One region of the Streptomyces sp. NPDC085944 genome, then DNA from elsewhere that is predicted to be linked to it. Evidence: riboswitches for the same ligand, from Rfam matches in the RefSeq annotation. Region 1 holds a riboswitch; each other region holds the start of a gene.

Region 1 (4,912 bases):
GTACTGCACGGCGAGCGAGCGGTCGGTGGGTTCGAGACCGAACTCCAGGCGGACCACGCCGTCCTCGAAGCTCCGCTTCTGGGTGTACCCGGCGTCCATGAAGACTTTGATCATCTTGGTGTTGGCGGGCAGCACCTCGGCGGCGAAGCGGCGGATGCCGCGCTCGCGGGCGACGGCGGCGATGTGCTCCAGGAGGGCGGAGGCGACGCCGCGTCCCTGGTGGGCGTCCTGGACGAGAAAGGCGACCTCGGCCTCGTCGGCCGGTGCGGTGGCGGGTGTTCCGCCGGCGCCGATCCGGTCGTAGCGTACGGTGGCGATGAACTCGCCGCCGATGGTGGCCGCGAGTCCCACCCGGTCCACAAAGTCGTGGTGCGTGAAGCGGTGGACGTCCTTGGCGGACAGGCGAGGGTACGGCGCGAAGAAGCGGTAGTACTTCGACTCGTCGGAGACCTGCTCGTAGAAGCTGACCAGGCGCTCGGCGTCATCAACGGTGATGGGGCGGACGCGCGCGGTGCCGCCGTCGCGCAGCACCACGTCGGCTTCCCAGTGGGCGGGGTACTCGTGCCGGTCCGACGAGGTCTGCATGGGCCCCAGACTACGGCTCGCGTACGACAACGGCGCGGGGCAGTCTGTGGACAACGGAATCCCGGACCGAGGCCGCGGTCCGGGCACCGCACGGGACGGCACACGCGGTCGTCCCGCCTTGCTTCACGATGTGGGAAACTGGTCTAGACAACCTGGTCTAGACAACTCCAACCCCTCTGAACACCTGAAGGGCAGCATCACATGGCTGAGCGCCGCGTCAACGTCGGCTGGGCCGAGGGTCTCCACGCCCGCCCCGCCTCCATCTTCGTCCGAGCCGCCACGGCCACAGGCGTCCCGGTGACGATCGCCAAGGCCGACGGGTCCCCCGTCAACGCGGCCTCCATGCTGGCCGTCCTCGGCCTCGGCGCCCAGGGTGGCGAGGAGATCGTCCTCGCCTCCGACGCCGAGGACGCCGAGGCCGCCCTGGACCGGCTGGCGAAGCTGGTCGCCGAGGGGCTCGAGGAGCTTCCCGAGACCGTCTGACGGACCAGGGAGCAGCAGCACCGAAAGGCCCGCCGGTATCGCCCGGCGGGCCTTTCACCTTTTCCGTTCCGAGCACCGGAAAAGCGGTCCTTGAATTCCCCGCCTCTTTGTACGGCACTCGTGTTACTTCGGCAGCACCGCCGTGTGTACGGATTGTTGCGCATTCCTCACGCACTCCGTCCGCCCGCCGCCGGAGGCGAACCGCAGCCGGTATGCCGACGCCGACCGTTCGGTGTGCAGCGTCATGAGCGCCCGGGCGCGTTCACCGTCGCCCCGGGCCACCGCGTCGACGATCGCGCCGCACTCCGCCCAGTGCTGCACGGGTCCGGCGGGGGCCTCCTGGACGTACATCCAGGCGATCTTGTGGCGCAGTTGGGTCAGGAGTGCGGCCAGGGAGGGGCTGCCCGCCGCCCGGGCGAGGGTCTCGTGGAACCAGCCGCCCAGCGGGCGCAGATCCTCCCCGCCGCCCTGCCTGGCCCGCTCCTGCCCCAGCCTGACCAGGCCGCGCAACACCTTGAGGTGGGCCTCGGTGCGCCGCCGGGCAGCCCGGGAGGCACCGAGCGGCTCCAGGAGGGCGCGGGTCTCCAGCAGGTCGGCGGCCTCCTGCTCGGTCGGTTCCGCGACGCAGGCGCCCGCGTGCCGCCGGGTCACCACGAAGCCCTCCGCCTCCAGCGTGCGCAGGGCCTCGCGCACGGGGACGCGCGAGACGCCGTAGCGGCGGGCGAGGATTTCCTCGGTGAGCCGGCTCCCGCGTCCGTGGACACCGGCGACGATGTCGTCCCGGATCGCCGTGCACACAGAATGCGCCGGAATACGCATGACCGACCTCCGCCTCGATCCCTGAAACGTCGACGATGGACGCATGTTCAGCGACTCTAGGCCAATCAAGCGAATATGGAATGCGAAAAGCCCCGACTCAAGGAGGCGGGGCTTTTCTGACGCGGCCGTCAGACGTTCACGCCGTGCGAGCGGAGGTAGGCGACGGGGTCCATGTCCGAGCCGTATTCGGGGCTCGTGCGTGCCTCGAAGTGCAGGTGCGGTCCGGTGACGTTGCCGGTGGCGCCGGAGAGGCCGATCTGCTGCCCGGGCCCGACCGACTGACCGACCGAGACGCCGATGGAGGACAGGTGCCCGTACTGCGTGTACGTGCCGTCGTGCATCTTGATGACGACCTGGTTGCCGTACGCACCGCCCCAGCCGGCCTCGACGACGGTGCCGACGCCGACCGCGTGCACGGAGGTGCCGCCGGCGGCGTGGAAGTCGATGCCGGTGTGACTGCCGGAGGACCACAGGGAGCTGCCGGCCCGGTACGCGGTGGAGACGTAGGAGGCGGTGATCGGCGTGACGAAGGTGTTGAGGCGCTTGCGCTCCGCCTCCCGCGCGGCGCGTTCCTTGGCCTCGCGCGCCTCCTTGGCCGCCTCGGCCGCCCGCTCGCGGGCCGCTTCCCGGGCCGCCTCGCGGGCGGCGGCGTCCACGGCCGCCTGCTTCTGGGCGACGGCCTGGGCGTCGATCTCGTCGGCTATGGAGTCGCCGATGGTGACGACCGGGGTGAGTCCGCTCTGCTCCACCTCGGGCTCGGCGGCGAGCGCCGGAGCCGCGAGGGTGCCGACGACGCCGGTGGTGGCGAGGGCCGCGACTCCCGCCGCACGGGCGGTGGTGCGGTGCACCCGACTGGGACGGCGGTGCTTCCCGGTGGCGCGCGTGAACGCCATGTAGAGGCTTGTCCTTTCCTTCCCTCTCGCCTACCGGGTTAGCTGACGGGTTCGGAGGTGGAAGGTCTCCTACGGACCCCCTCGCTGCGCGCGCGGGCGTCCGATTCACCCCAGGGACTGCGGTGGGTCCCCGGCTCCCCTGGCTCGCGCCGTACGGGGACTCGGCGATGACTGTCCGGTGCCGCGGGTGCGGCGCACTGCCTGACGAACAGCCCGGAAGACGCTAAACGCGGCTGTGTTCAATCCTCAAACGCAACAGGCTTTTTGTAGCGCACGCCACAGGGCAGACAGGCAGCCACTCCCCCAATTGGGACATACGGCGGCCCTGGTGACACTCCGGTCACCAGGGCCACCGCACGCGCCTGCCGCTACTCGGCCGCCACCACGGTGACTTCACCGATGCCGAGGGCCTCGACGGGCTCCTTGATCTGCGCCGCGTCGCCGACGAGGACCGTCACGAGGCGGTCCACCGGGAAGGCGTTCACGACCGCCGCCGTGGCCTCCACGGTGCCCGTGGCGGCGAGTTGACGGTAGAGCGTCGCCTGGAAGTCGTCGGGCAGGTGCTGCTCGACCTGGTCGGCGAGCGTGTCCGCCACGGCCGCCGCCGTCTCGTACTTGAGCGGCGCCACACCCACCAGGTTCTGCACGGCCACGTCGCGCTCGGCGTCGGTGAGCCCCTCCGCGGCGAGCTTGCGCAGCACCGTCCACAGGTCTTCCAGGGCGGGACCGGTGTTGGGGGTGTCGACGGAGCCGCTGATGGCGAGCATCGCGGCGCCCGTCCCGTCCGGCGCGGACCGCAGGACCTGGCCGAACGCCCGTACGCCGTAGGTGTATCCCTTCTCCTCGCGCAGGACGCGGTCCAGGCGCGAGGTGAGGGTGCCGCCGAGGCAGTACGTGCCGAGCACCTGCGCGGGCCACACGCGGTCGTGCCGGTCGGCGCCGGTGCGGCCGATCAGCAGCTGCGTCTGGACGGCGCCGGGACGGTCCACGATGACGACCCTGCCCCGGTCGTCGGCGGTCACCGGGGGCACGGGGCGCGGCTCTGCGGCCGGACCGGTCCACGCGCCCAGGGTGTCGCCGAGCAGCGCGTCCAGGTCGACGCCGGTGAGGTCGCCGACGACCACGGCGGTGGCCGTGGCGGGGCGGACGTGCCGCTCGTAGAAGGCGCGTACGGCGGCCGAGTCGACGGCCGCGACGGTCTCCTCGGTGCCCTGGCGCGGGCGCGACATGCGCGAGTCGGCCGGGAACAGCTCCTTGGAGAGTTCCTTCGCGGCGCGGCGGGAGGGGTTGGCCAGCTCGTGCGGGATCTCGTCGAGCCGGTTGCGCACCAGCCGTTCGACCTCGCCGTCCGCGAAGGCGGGCGCCCTGAGGGCGTCGGCGAGCAGGCCGAGCGCCTTGGCGAGGCGCGAGGCGGGGACCTCCAGGCTCAGCCGGACACCCGGGTGGTCGGCGTGCGCGTCGAGGGTGGCGCCGCAGCGCTCCAGCTCGGCGGCGAAGTCCTCGGCGGAGTGCTTGTCGGTGCCCTCGGAGAAGGCGCGCGCCATGATGGTGGCGACGCCGTCGAGACCGGCCGGCTCGGCGTCCAGGGGCGCGTCCAGGAGCACCTCGACGGCGACGACCTGCTGGCCTGGGCGGTGGCAGCGCAGCACGGTGAGTCCGTTGTCGAGGCTGCCGCGCTCGGGGGCCGGAAAGGCCCACGGCTTGGGCTCGCCGGCCTGCGGCTGTGCGTGGAAGTCCATGGTGGCGAGCTCGGTCACTTGGCCGCCTCCTCGTTCTCGTCGGTGGCGTCGGTCGGGTCGGCGTCGGTCTCGTCGGCCGGGGCGGTGGGCTCGTAGACGAGCACCGCGCGGTTGTCGGGACGCAGGCGGGCCTTGGCGACCTCCTGGACCTCCTCCGCGGTCACCTCCAGCACCCGCTGCACGGCGGTGAGGGCGAGCTGCGGGTCGCCGAACAGGACGGCGTACCGGCACAGTTCGTCGGCACGGCCGGCCACCGTGCCCAGGCGGTCCAGCCACTCCCGCTCGAGCTGGGCCTGGGCGCGCTCCATCTCCTCGGCCGTGGGGCCCTCCTCGGCGAACCGGGCCAGCTCCTCGTCGACGGCGGTCTCGATGACCGGCACCTCGACGTCGCCC
Region 2 (4,912 bases), on a different contig from region 1:
TCGTCCAGGGCGGCGAGCACCCGGCGCCCGCGCTCGGTCTCCAGGTGCTTGGCCGCACCGCCCGCCCGCGGGCTGTCCACGGCGGTGCCCGGCCGGTACTTGCCGGTGAGGAAGCCGGCCGCGAGCGCGTAGTACGGCACGGCGGCGAGACCGGCCCGCTCGGCGAGGCCGCTCAGTTCGCCCTCGTAGGTGTCGCGGGAGACCAGGTTGTAGTGCGGCTGGAGAGCGACGTACCGGGCCAGGCCCTCGCGCTCGGAGAACTCCAGGGACGCCGCGAGCCGCTCGGCGGAGATGTTGGAGGCGGCGATGTGCCGCACCTTGCCGGCCCTCACCAGCTCGTCGAGGGCGCCGATGATCTCCTCGACCGGCACCTCGGGCTTGTCGAAGTGGGTGTAGTAGAGGTCGATCCGGTCGGTGCCCAGGCGGCGCAGCGAGGCGTCGGCCGCGGCCTTGATGTTCGCGGCGGACAGGCCGGGGTAGTCGGGGTGCTGGCTGACCTTGGTGGCCAGGACGACGTCGTCACGGTTGCCGCGGGAGGCGAGCCACTTGCCGAGGACGGTCTCGGACTCGCCGCCGCTGTTGCCGTCGACCCAGGCGGAGTAGGAGTCGGCGGTGTCGACGAAGTTGCCGCCCGCCGCCGTGTAGGCGTCGAGGACGGCGAAGGAGGTGTCCTGGTCGGCGGTCCAGCCGAAGACGTTGCCGCCGAGGGCCAGGGGGAAGACCTCGAGGTCGGAGGAGCCGAGCTTGCGCAGAGAAGTCATGTGGAGGATCAACGACCGCACTGGAGCGGACCATTCCGGATGCACGCAAAAACCCCGCAAAACGACCGCGAACCGGCAGCCCTGACGTCGGGGGGTTGCCGTCAGGACCGCCGGGGTTCAGCGGGGCGGGAAGCGTGACGACTCAGTCGGTCTCAGGGGGTGAGGCCCTTGCTCTGCAGCCAGGCCATCGGGTCGATGCCGGAGCCGTCGGCGGTGTGCACCTCGAGGTGGAGGTGGGCACCGGTGACGTTGCCGGTGGCGCCGACGCGGCCGATGACGTCACCGGTGGTGACCTTCTGGCCGACGCTGACGTTGATCGACGACTGGTGCGCGTACCAGAGCTCGGTGCCGTCGTCGAGGGTGAGCACGGTCTTGTAGCCGTACGACCCGTCCCAGCCGGCCGACGTGATGGTGCCGCTGTGCACCGCCTTGAGCAGCGTGCCCGTGGGGGCGGCGAAGTCGAGGCCGGTGTGGTGACCGGATGCCCACAGGGAGCCGGCCTGGTTGAAGGTGGAGGAGATCGTGTACGAGGAGGTCGGCAGGGTGAACTGCTTGGCCAGCTCGGCGAGCCGCTCGGCCTCGGCCTTCTTCGCGGCCTCCTCCTCCGCCTTCTTCTTGGCGGCGGCGGCCTTCTCCTCGGCCTCCTTCTCCGCCTTGGCGGCGGCTTCCGCGGCCTTTTTCTCGGCGGCGGCCTGCGCTTCGGCGGCGGCCTTGGTCTCGACCTGGGCCTGCTGCTGCTCGGCCTGCGCCATGATCCGGGCCCGCAGCGACTCGCCGGCCCCGGCGGAACCCGCGTCCGCCCCGGTGTCCGCGGCGACGGCCTGGGTGATGCCGCTGAGCGGGGTGGCGGAACCCTCGGGCTCCGCCTCCTCGTCGCCGCCGGGCATGAGCGAGCCGACGTTCGGCAGGTCCGGCATGGAGATGGACACCGGCGGCTTGCCGGTCTGCGCGCTGGCCATGCCGCCCGCGCCGACGGCGGCTATGACACCGACGCCGAGGACGGTGGAGCTGCGGGCGAGCCCGCCGCGCTGCTTGGCGACGCGGTGCCGGCCGCGCACGGGGCGGATGGACTCCGCGGTGGGGTTCCACTCCTCCCAGGGGCCCTCTTCGGCGCGGGGGGCGTCGTAGCCGAAGGTGTCGGTGCCGTGCCCGGTGGGCACGAACGGGGCCTCGGGGGCAGGCCGGTTGGACGCCACGTGGGCGTACTCCTTTCCTTCCTTCTCGCCTACCGGGTTAGCTGACGGGTTCGGAGCAGGAAGGTCTCCTACGGGTGCGTGCCGACGTGTTTCCACGGCGTCATGCGCCCGATTCACCCCAATGTGGTGGTTCCCCGGTTCCCTTGCGGGATTCGGCGCGTGCGCACGGAGCCGCCTTCTGTGACGGCTGGGACGACCGCGCTGCGTTATCGAACGTTAATAGACGCGAGGCTCGGATTCCAAGCCGTTCCACTTGATCATTAACGGCAACGGCCGGGACGCACCCCTCACGACCACTGAAATCCGGACGAGTTGACTCGCTCTCGGTATTCCCCTTCACGCCACTTTCTTCTGACGGTGTATCAGTTGTTATGCGGAGGGGGGTCGCACTGTCACGACTCGTGACAATGATCAAGGTCGTCGTGCCGGGGGCGCCGTACGGCCAGCAGCGCCATGTCGTCCGCCATGCCGCCCCCGGAGTGCCGGCGCACGTCCTCGGCGAGGGTGTCGAGCAGGGTCGCCGGATGCCGGAAGACGCGGCCGGCCAGCCGCGTCAGCGGATCGTAGAACTCGCCCCCGGCGTCCCGGGCTTCGGTCAGCCCGTCGGTGTAGAGCAGCAGGGTGGCCCCACCTGGGAAGTCGACCTCCTCCGCCCGGTCGGGCCAGACGCCCAGCTCGCCCATGCCGAGCGGCAGCGCCGACTCGCGGGCGGGCAGGGCGCCCAGGGTGCCGTCGGCGTGGAGCAGCAGGGGCGGCGGATGGCCGCGGTTGACGATGCGTACGGTCCCGTCACCGTGCGGGAGTTCGGCGAGGACGGCGGTGGTGAAGCCCTCGAAGGCGTCCAGTCCGTCCCGCCGGGTGCCCTCGCGCGCCAGCGCCCGCTCCAGCCGCTGCGCCACGGCCTCCAGCGTCGCCTCCTGCTCGGCGGCCTCCCGGAACGCGCCGATCACGACGGCGACGGCGGCGACCGCGCCCATGCCCTTGCCGCGCACGTCGCCGACGATGAGCCGGACGCCGCGGGCGGAGTCCTGCACCGCGTACAGGTCGCCCCCGATGAACGCGTCGGCCTGCGCGGCCTCGTAGCAGACGGCGATCTCGAAACCCGCGATGCGCTCGGCGGGTTGGGGCAGCACGGCGCGCTGGGCGGCCGCGGCGATCTCGCGGACGGAGACGAGACGCTCGCTGCTGCGCCGGACCATGCCGTTGACGATGACGGCGAGCACGGCGACCGTCGCGATGGTGATCAGCTCGGTGAGGGAGTCGACGTAGTGGATGACGCCCTTGCCCAGCTGAAGCCCGATGACCGAGACGACCACGGCGACACCGGTGAGCGCCGTGCCGCGCCGCGAGTAGAGCGGGGCGGCGATCAGGGGAGCGGCCGTGTAGAGGGGGCCGGCGGTGAAGTACCTCGGGGTGAGGATGTCGTACAGGATGGCGACGACGATCAGCAGCACGGGAAGCGCGTGCACGAAGACGCGCCCGTAAGCGGTCCGGCTGCGCGGCGGCGGCCCGGCGGGCGGCTGCTCGTCCCCGAGGCCCGGGTCGGGAACGGGATCGCCGGGGAGCCGGCCACCGGCTCTGGCGGCCGCTCCCTCGTCCTCCACGTCACCTGGCCGCACCACTCGTCTCCCACCACCCCGCACGTCCGTGCGCCGCTTACCGTCCAGGAGTCCAGGTTTCCGGGAGCGGGGGCGGGCGGCGAGCGGTGAGGGGCCGACCGGATGACACGGGGGTGCGGGACGCCGTCGTACGTGCCGAGACGCACCGAGGGCCGGAACCCTTTCGGATTCCGGCCCTCGGCCTTCAGTAGCGGGGACAGGATTTGAACCTGCGACCTCTGGGTTATGAGCCCAGCGAGCTACCGAGCTGCTCCACCCCGCGCCGTTGTGTTCACCACTGTACGTCATCCCGGGACCGGAATGCACATCGGTGTCTCCGCCGCCGGTTCCCTACCGCTCCAGATGGCGGTTCGGCGCCTTGGCCGCCCCCTCGTACTCGGGCAGTACGACGACGGCGGCGCCCTGCGCGGCGAGCAACCCGCTCCCGTCCGCGCCCGCCACGAAGGTGTCCGGCTCCCGCCAGGCCGTGACGACCCGGCGCACCCCGGCGTCGAGGATCAGCCGGGCACAGGGCGCGGGACGGGAGGCCCGGCGGGCACAGGGCTCGAGACTGCTGTACACGGTCGCGCCCGCGAGCCGTGCGTCGCAGGGGTCGATCTTGGCGAGCGCGGCCTCTTCGGCGTGCACCACGGGATCGCCGCCCTCCCGCGAATACCCGCGCGCCAGCTCGCTCCCGTCGGCGGCGACCACGACCGCCCCCACGCTGAACGCGGTCTCCGACGGCGGACACAGGCCGGCCAGCTCACAGGCGACCTCCAGCCAGTACCGGTCGGCGGGGGCCACACGCTCGCCGGTCCCGGGTGCGGTGGGCCGGTACCGCATCAGCACGACGTCCTCGATCCGCCGCGTCCCGACCAGCGCGAGCCGCCCGCCCTGGTAGGCGCCGGGCCCGAACAGCCGGGGTGCGGCCGGGTCCCCGACCAGGAGGGGCGCGAGAACGAGCTGCAGCTCGTCGGCGAGCTCCTGCTGGAGCAACTGGCTGTGGACGGTCCCGCCCCCCTCCACCATGAGCCGCCGCACACCTCGCCGGTCGTGCAGGTACTCCAGTGCGGCGTGCCAGTCCAGCTCCGGCCCCAGGGACACGACGTCGGCACCGATGCCGAGCCCGCGGGCCCGTCGGGCCCCGTCGTCCGTGGTCAGCAGCACCTTCTCCCCGCCCGTGTGCCAGAACCGCGCCGCCGGATCCAGCTCGCCGCCGCCGCTGACGGTGACCTTGAGCGGGTACTCCGCCTGCCCGGCCGCGACCCGGGCCGCCCGCCGCTCGGCCGAGTTCACCAGCAGCCGCGGATCGTCGGCCCGGATTGTCCCGGCCCCGACCAGGATCGCGTCCACGCAG
Region 3 (4,912 bases), on a different contig from region 1:
CACACGGTACGGGACCGGATACGGGGACGTACGTACGACGCTGCCTCTTACGGGGCCTTACCGGGTGGCGCTCAGCCCTTGAACCGCGGGAACGCGCTGCGGCCGGCGTACACCGCGGCGTCGTCGAGGATCTCCTCGATGCGCAGCAGCTGGTTGTACTTGGCGACGCGCTCGGAGCGGGCCGGGGCGCCGGTCTTGATCTGGCCGCAGTTGGTGGCGACGGCCAGGTCGGCGATGGTGACGTCCTCGGTCTCGCCGGAGCGGTGGGACATCATGCACTTGAAGCCGTTGCGCTGGGCCAGCTCGACGGCGTCCAGGGTCTCGGTCAGCGAACCGATCTGGTTGACCTTGACCAGCAGGGCGTTGGCCGAGTTCTCCTCGATGCCGCGGGCCAGGCGCTCCGGGTTGGTGACGAACAGGTCGTCGCCGACGAGCTGGACCTTGTCGCCGAGCTTGGCGGTGATGGTCTTCCAGCCGTCCCAGTCGTCCTCGAACAGCGGGTCCTCGATGGAGACCAGCGGGTACGCCTCGACCAGCTCGGCGTAGTACTCGGTCATCTCGGCGGCCGTGCGGGTCTTGCCCTCGAAGGCGTAGGAGCCGTCCTTGTAGAACTCGGACGCGGCGACGTCGAGCGCGAGGGCGATCTGCTCGCCGGGGGTGTAGCCGGCCTCCTTGATCGCCTCGAGGATGAGGTCGAGGGCCTCGCGGTTGGAGCCGAGGTTCGGGGCGAAGCCGCCCTCGTCGCCGAGGCCGGTGGCCAGGCCCTTGTTCTTCAGGACCTTCTTGAGGGTGTGGTAGACCTCGGCGCCCCAGCGCAGGGCCTCGGAGAAGGACTCCGCGCCGATCGGAGCGATCATGAACTCCTGGATGTCCACGTTGGAGTCGGCGTGCGAGCCGCCGTTCAGGATGTTCATCATCGGCACCGGCAGCAGGTGCGCGTTCGGACCGCCCAGGTAGCGGAAGAGCGGCAGGTCGCTGGCCTCGGAGGCGGCGTGGGCGACGGCGAGGGAGACGCCGAGGATGGCGTTGGCGCCGAGCGAGCCCTTGTTGTCGGTGGCGTCCAGGTCGAACATGGCCTGGTCGATCAGGCGCTGCTCGGTGGCGTCGTAGCCGACCAGCTCCGGGCCGATCTGCTCGATGACGGCCAGGACGGCCTTCTCGACACCCTTGCCGAGGTAACGGCCCGGGTCGCCGTCACGCAGTTCGATGGCCTCGAAGGCACCGGTGGAGGCGCCGGACGGAACGGCGGCACGCCCCGTGCTGCCGTCGTCGAGGCCGACCTCGACCTCGACCGTGGGGTTGCCTCGGGAGTCCAGGATTTCCCGGGCTACGACGACGTCGATGGACGGCACGAGCATCTCCTTCTTCAATGTGACGCTTCGGTGTGACGCGCGGGCCCCGCGGGACCGCGGCGGCTCTGCGGGACCGAGCCTAACCGGCTCCGGGCGATCGGCCAGCCGATCGCCCACCCGCTGGACAGAACCGAGAGTAAATTGTTTCCGAACGAAACAAAGGCGGAATGTGAAAATCCCGCCCCGGTGCGTACGGGGGAACACGCACCGGGGCGGGAGTCGCGGGGGCCGCCGCTCCTTACTTCAGGTGCAGCTGCTGGCCCGGGTAGATCAGGTCGGCGTCGTCGACGATGTCGTCGTTCAGCTTGAACAGCTTCTGCCAGCCACCCTTGACGTCGTGGTCCGCGGCGATCGAGCTGAGGGTGTCGCCCTTGACGACCTTGTACTCGCCGTCGCCCTTCTCGACCTTCTTGCCGGTCGGGGTGGTGACGGTCTTCTTGGCGGGCTTCTCGGCCTTCGGCTCGGCGGCCGGACGCTCGGAGGAGCGGGAGGCCTTCTGCTCGGTGGAGCGCTCGGCGGTGGAGCCGCCGCTCTGGCTCTGCGAGCTCTCGGAGCTGCCGGAGCCGCTGTCCTGCGAACCGCCGCCGGTGTACGCGGCGCCCGACAGGCCGGTGCCGCAGACCGGCCAGGCACCCTTGCCCTGGCCCGCGAGGACCTTCTCGGCGATCTCGATCTGCTGGGCCTTGCTCGCCCGGTCGGCGGTGGAGGCGTACTGCGTACCGCCGTAGGCGGCCCAGGTGGAGGCGGAGAACTGCAGACCGCCGTAGTAACCGTTGCCGGTGTTGATGGACCAGTTGCCGCCGGACTCGCACTGGGCGACGGCGTCCCACTCGGACGCGGTGGCGGCGGAGGCGTTGCCGGCCGCCATCAGCGGGGCGGCGACGGCGGCACCGGTCACGCCGGCGACGGCGATGACACGGGTGGCCTTGGACGGACGACGGTGCTTGCCCTTGCCGGAAAACAGCATGGTTGATCCCCTCACCGACGCCTGCGAGGTGAGCTGTCGGGTTCGGGCCGGTTGAGTTGCCCGGCCGGGTTCCTCACGGAACTCGGCTTCACCCCTAGCCGCTCCGGCTCAACTGCCCGGTGCGGCACTTACCTTGGGTCCCCCGCTCCTGCCTGCGGCGCTTGACGCGACGACTGTTCCCGTACGGCCGCTGGCAGGATTCGGCGTTGCGGCTGTCGGGGCCCGCGGTGGCGAGCGGTCATGACCGTAGACACGTGCTCCGCGGATTTTCAAAGACGATCACGGCTTCTGAGACCTATCTCTCACGAGATCCAAAAGGGACATACGGTCTCTAACCGTGACGCGAACTCCCCCTACTTTTCGCCCGATTCGCCCGTGACCGTGAGCGTCTGACCGGGGAGGATGTGGTCCGGGTCGGCGCCGACGACGGTCTCGTTCTCGGCGTAGAGCGCACGCCACCCGCCGTCGAGGTCAAGGGAGTCGGCGATGGCCCAGAGGTTGTCGCCGGAGCGGACGGTGTACGAGCCGTCCTCGACCTCTCGCGGTCCACCGTCGCGCGAGGCGTGCCGTCCCGCCGCCTCGCCCCCGCGAGCCTCGTCCGCGGCGGCCTCGTCCGCGCTGTCGCCACGGTGCCGGCCGGAGCCGGACGAGCCCTCGGCGCCCTGCCGTTCGGCCACGACGCCGGAGTCGGATTCGGTGGATGTGTCCGACTTGATGGAGGAACCCTCGTCACTTGACGAGCCCTCGGAGGAGGTGTCGGACGACGGGGAAGAAGAGGGCGAAGGGGACGAAGAGGGCGCCCCGGACGTCGATTCGGTAGCCCCGCCCGCGTCGGCCGAGTCGGCCCTTCCGGACGACCGCGAGGACTCGGACGACCTGGACGACTCGGGCGACTGCGACGACTCGGGCGCTTCGGTGGTCGTGGGAGCGGCCGACGACTCGGAACCGTCCGTCTTCCCCGAGGCGTCCGAACCCTCCGACACCCCGTCACCGGACGCGTCCGAGCCGCTCGTGGCGCCCGAGTCGTCGCCGAGGCCGGCGAGGAGGCCGCAGGTCGGCCAGGCGGCGATGCCCTGGTCCGCGTGCATCTTCTCGGCGATCCGTATCTGCTGGGAGCGGCTGGCCTGGTCGGCACTGGGCGCGTAGTCGAGGCCGCCGTACCGCTCCCAGGCGTCCTGGGACAGCTGCAGGCCGCCGTAGTACCCGTTGCCGCTGTTCTGGCTCCAGGCACCGCCGGTCTCGCACTCGGCCACCTGGTCCCAGGTCCCCGAGCCGGCCGCGTGGGCCCCGGTGGCGCCGAGCAGCGGGATCGCGATGGCGGAGCCGGTCACTCCGGCGGCGACGACCAGGGCGGGAGCCTGGCGGGGGCGACGGTGACGACCGTTCCCGGAGAGCATGCGACGACCTTTCACGAGACGACGGGGACCACGCGGCGGATGACGCTCGACACCACGTTGATCCGTGAACGTATAGGGAGATCATCACTAGTCACAAGTTCATGCCGCGCAGATCACGTGAAGATCACAGAGTTGAGCGCGTGTCACGTTTGAACGACTCGGACGCGATGGTCCCCGTGACTTCGAATGGCGGCGCTTGCGGTTCGCACCGCACCGGCGTGGCCACCCCGCGCCGGTTCAGCTCTTCCATGAGTACAGGCCAGAAGCCTGTTCTGAACCAGGAGTTCTGCCGTTCTTCGGCGAGCTGCCACGGCCCGTACCCCTCGGGGAACTCGTCCCGGAGACAGCCTGTACGCAGCCGGTGCAGAGCACCGTTCAACTGCGTACGGGTGTCGACGGTTCCGCGAGCGAACTGGCGGCGCGCGAAGCAGGAGACCATGAGTTCTTCGACAACTGGCCATTCCGACTCCGCCACGGTGACGGGAACCGGTGTGCCGGTGCGCTCATGCCACTCCGTCACCTTGCACTTGACCCCGGAACGCCTCCTCACCGCTCCGAGCGGCTTCACCTCGATGTCCAAGAGATCGATCAGCAGTCTCATCCCGGCTGTTTCTGCCTGGTGTGGAGACTGCGCAGACAAACTGAGAAATCTCTCCTTGTCGTCCATGTCCTGACGAGTCGGTTCTCCTCTGTCGGCCCGGGAACTGGGAGCATCCGCTCCCGTTACGGTCGTACCGTGAATGTTCCGAGCGCCGCCCCCGAACTCTTCACCTGGGAGTTCGCCACCGACCCCTATCCGGCTTACGCCTGGCTGCGTGAGCACTCCCCCGTCCACTGGACGAAACTGCCCAGCGGAGTCGAGGCATGGCTGGTGACCCGATACGGCGACGCGCGTGAGGCTCTCGCCGACGGTCGACTGTCCAAGAACCCCGAGCATCACGCCGAGGACGCCGGCGGGAAGAGCAAGACCGGGATTCCCGGTGAGCGCAGCGCCAACCTCATGACCCATCTGCTCAACATCGACCCCCCGGACCACACGCGTCTGCGCCGCCTCGTCTCCAAGGCCTTCACTCCACGACGCATCGCGGAATTTGCCCCTCGGGTACAGCAGTTGGCGGACGGCCTCATCGACGATTTCGCCTCCCGGGGCGAGGCGGACCTCATCCACGACTTCGCCTTCCCTCTGCCCATCTACG

The links. Region 1 has a riboswitch for cyclic di-AMP ahead of AB0P07_RS29550 (M23 family metallopeptidase). Riboswitches for the same ligand answer to the same signal wherever they lie in the genome.
Positions count from the first base shown of each region.
Region 2: another riboswitch for cyclic di-AMP. It lies ahead of AB0P07_RS30695 (M23 family metallopeptidase); the one in region 1 lies ahead of AB0P07_RS29550 (M23 family metallopeptidase).
Region 3: another riboswitch for cyclic di-AMP. It lies ahead of rpfA (resuscitation-promoting factor protein RpfA); the one in region 1 lies ahead of AB0P07_RS29550 (M23 family metallopeptidase).

Region 1 is NZ_JBFBJX010000018.1:28,134-33,045, forward strand. Features, by position in the region: gene AB0P07_RS29535 (GNAT family N-acetyltransferase) at 1-585, opposite strand, end outside; gene AB0P07_RS29540 (HPr family phosphocarrier protein) at 787-1,068, shown strand; gene AB0P07_RS29545 (GntR family transcriptional regulator) at 1,192-1,887, opposite strand; gene AB0P07_RS29550 (M23 family metallopeptidase) at 2,016-2,780, opposite strand; cyclic di-AMP (ydaO/yuaA leader) riboswitch at 2,793-2,957, opposite strand; gene AB0P07_RS29555 (pitrilysin family protein) at 3,149-4,537, opposite strand; gene AB0P07_RS29560 (pitrilysin family protein) at 4,534-4,912, opposite strand, start outside.
Region 2 is NZ_JBFBJX010000020.1:22,352-27,263, forward strand. Features, by position in the region: gene AB0P07_RS30690 (aldo/keto reductase) at 1-761, opposite strand, end outside; gene AB0P07_RS30695 (M23 family metallopeptidase) at 914-1,957, opposite strand; cyclic di-AMP (ydaO/yuaA leader) riboswitch at 1,969-2,125, opposite strand; gene AB0P07_RS30700 (PP2C family protein-serine/threonine phosphatase) at 2,350-3,561, opposite strand; tRNA gene AB0P07_RS30705 (tRNA-Met) at 3,765-3,838, opposite strand; gene AB0P07_RS30710 (dihydrofolate reductase family protein) at 3,907-4,912, opposite strand, start outside.
Region 3 is NZ_JBFBJX010000019.1:46,173-51,084, reverse strand. Features, by position in the region: gene eno (phosphopyruvate hydratase) at 72-1,352, opposite strand; gene rpfA (resuscitation-promoting factor protein RpfA) at 1,591-2,319, opposite strand; cyclic di-AMP (ydaO/yuaA leader) riboswitch at 2,323-2,489, opposite strand; gene AB0P07_RS30225 (transglycosylase family protein) at 2,673-3,716, opposite strand; gene AB0P07_RS30220 (transposase) at 3,841-4,383, opposite strand; gene AB0P07_RS30215 (cytochrome P450) at 4,453-4,912, shown strand, end outside.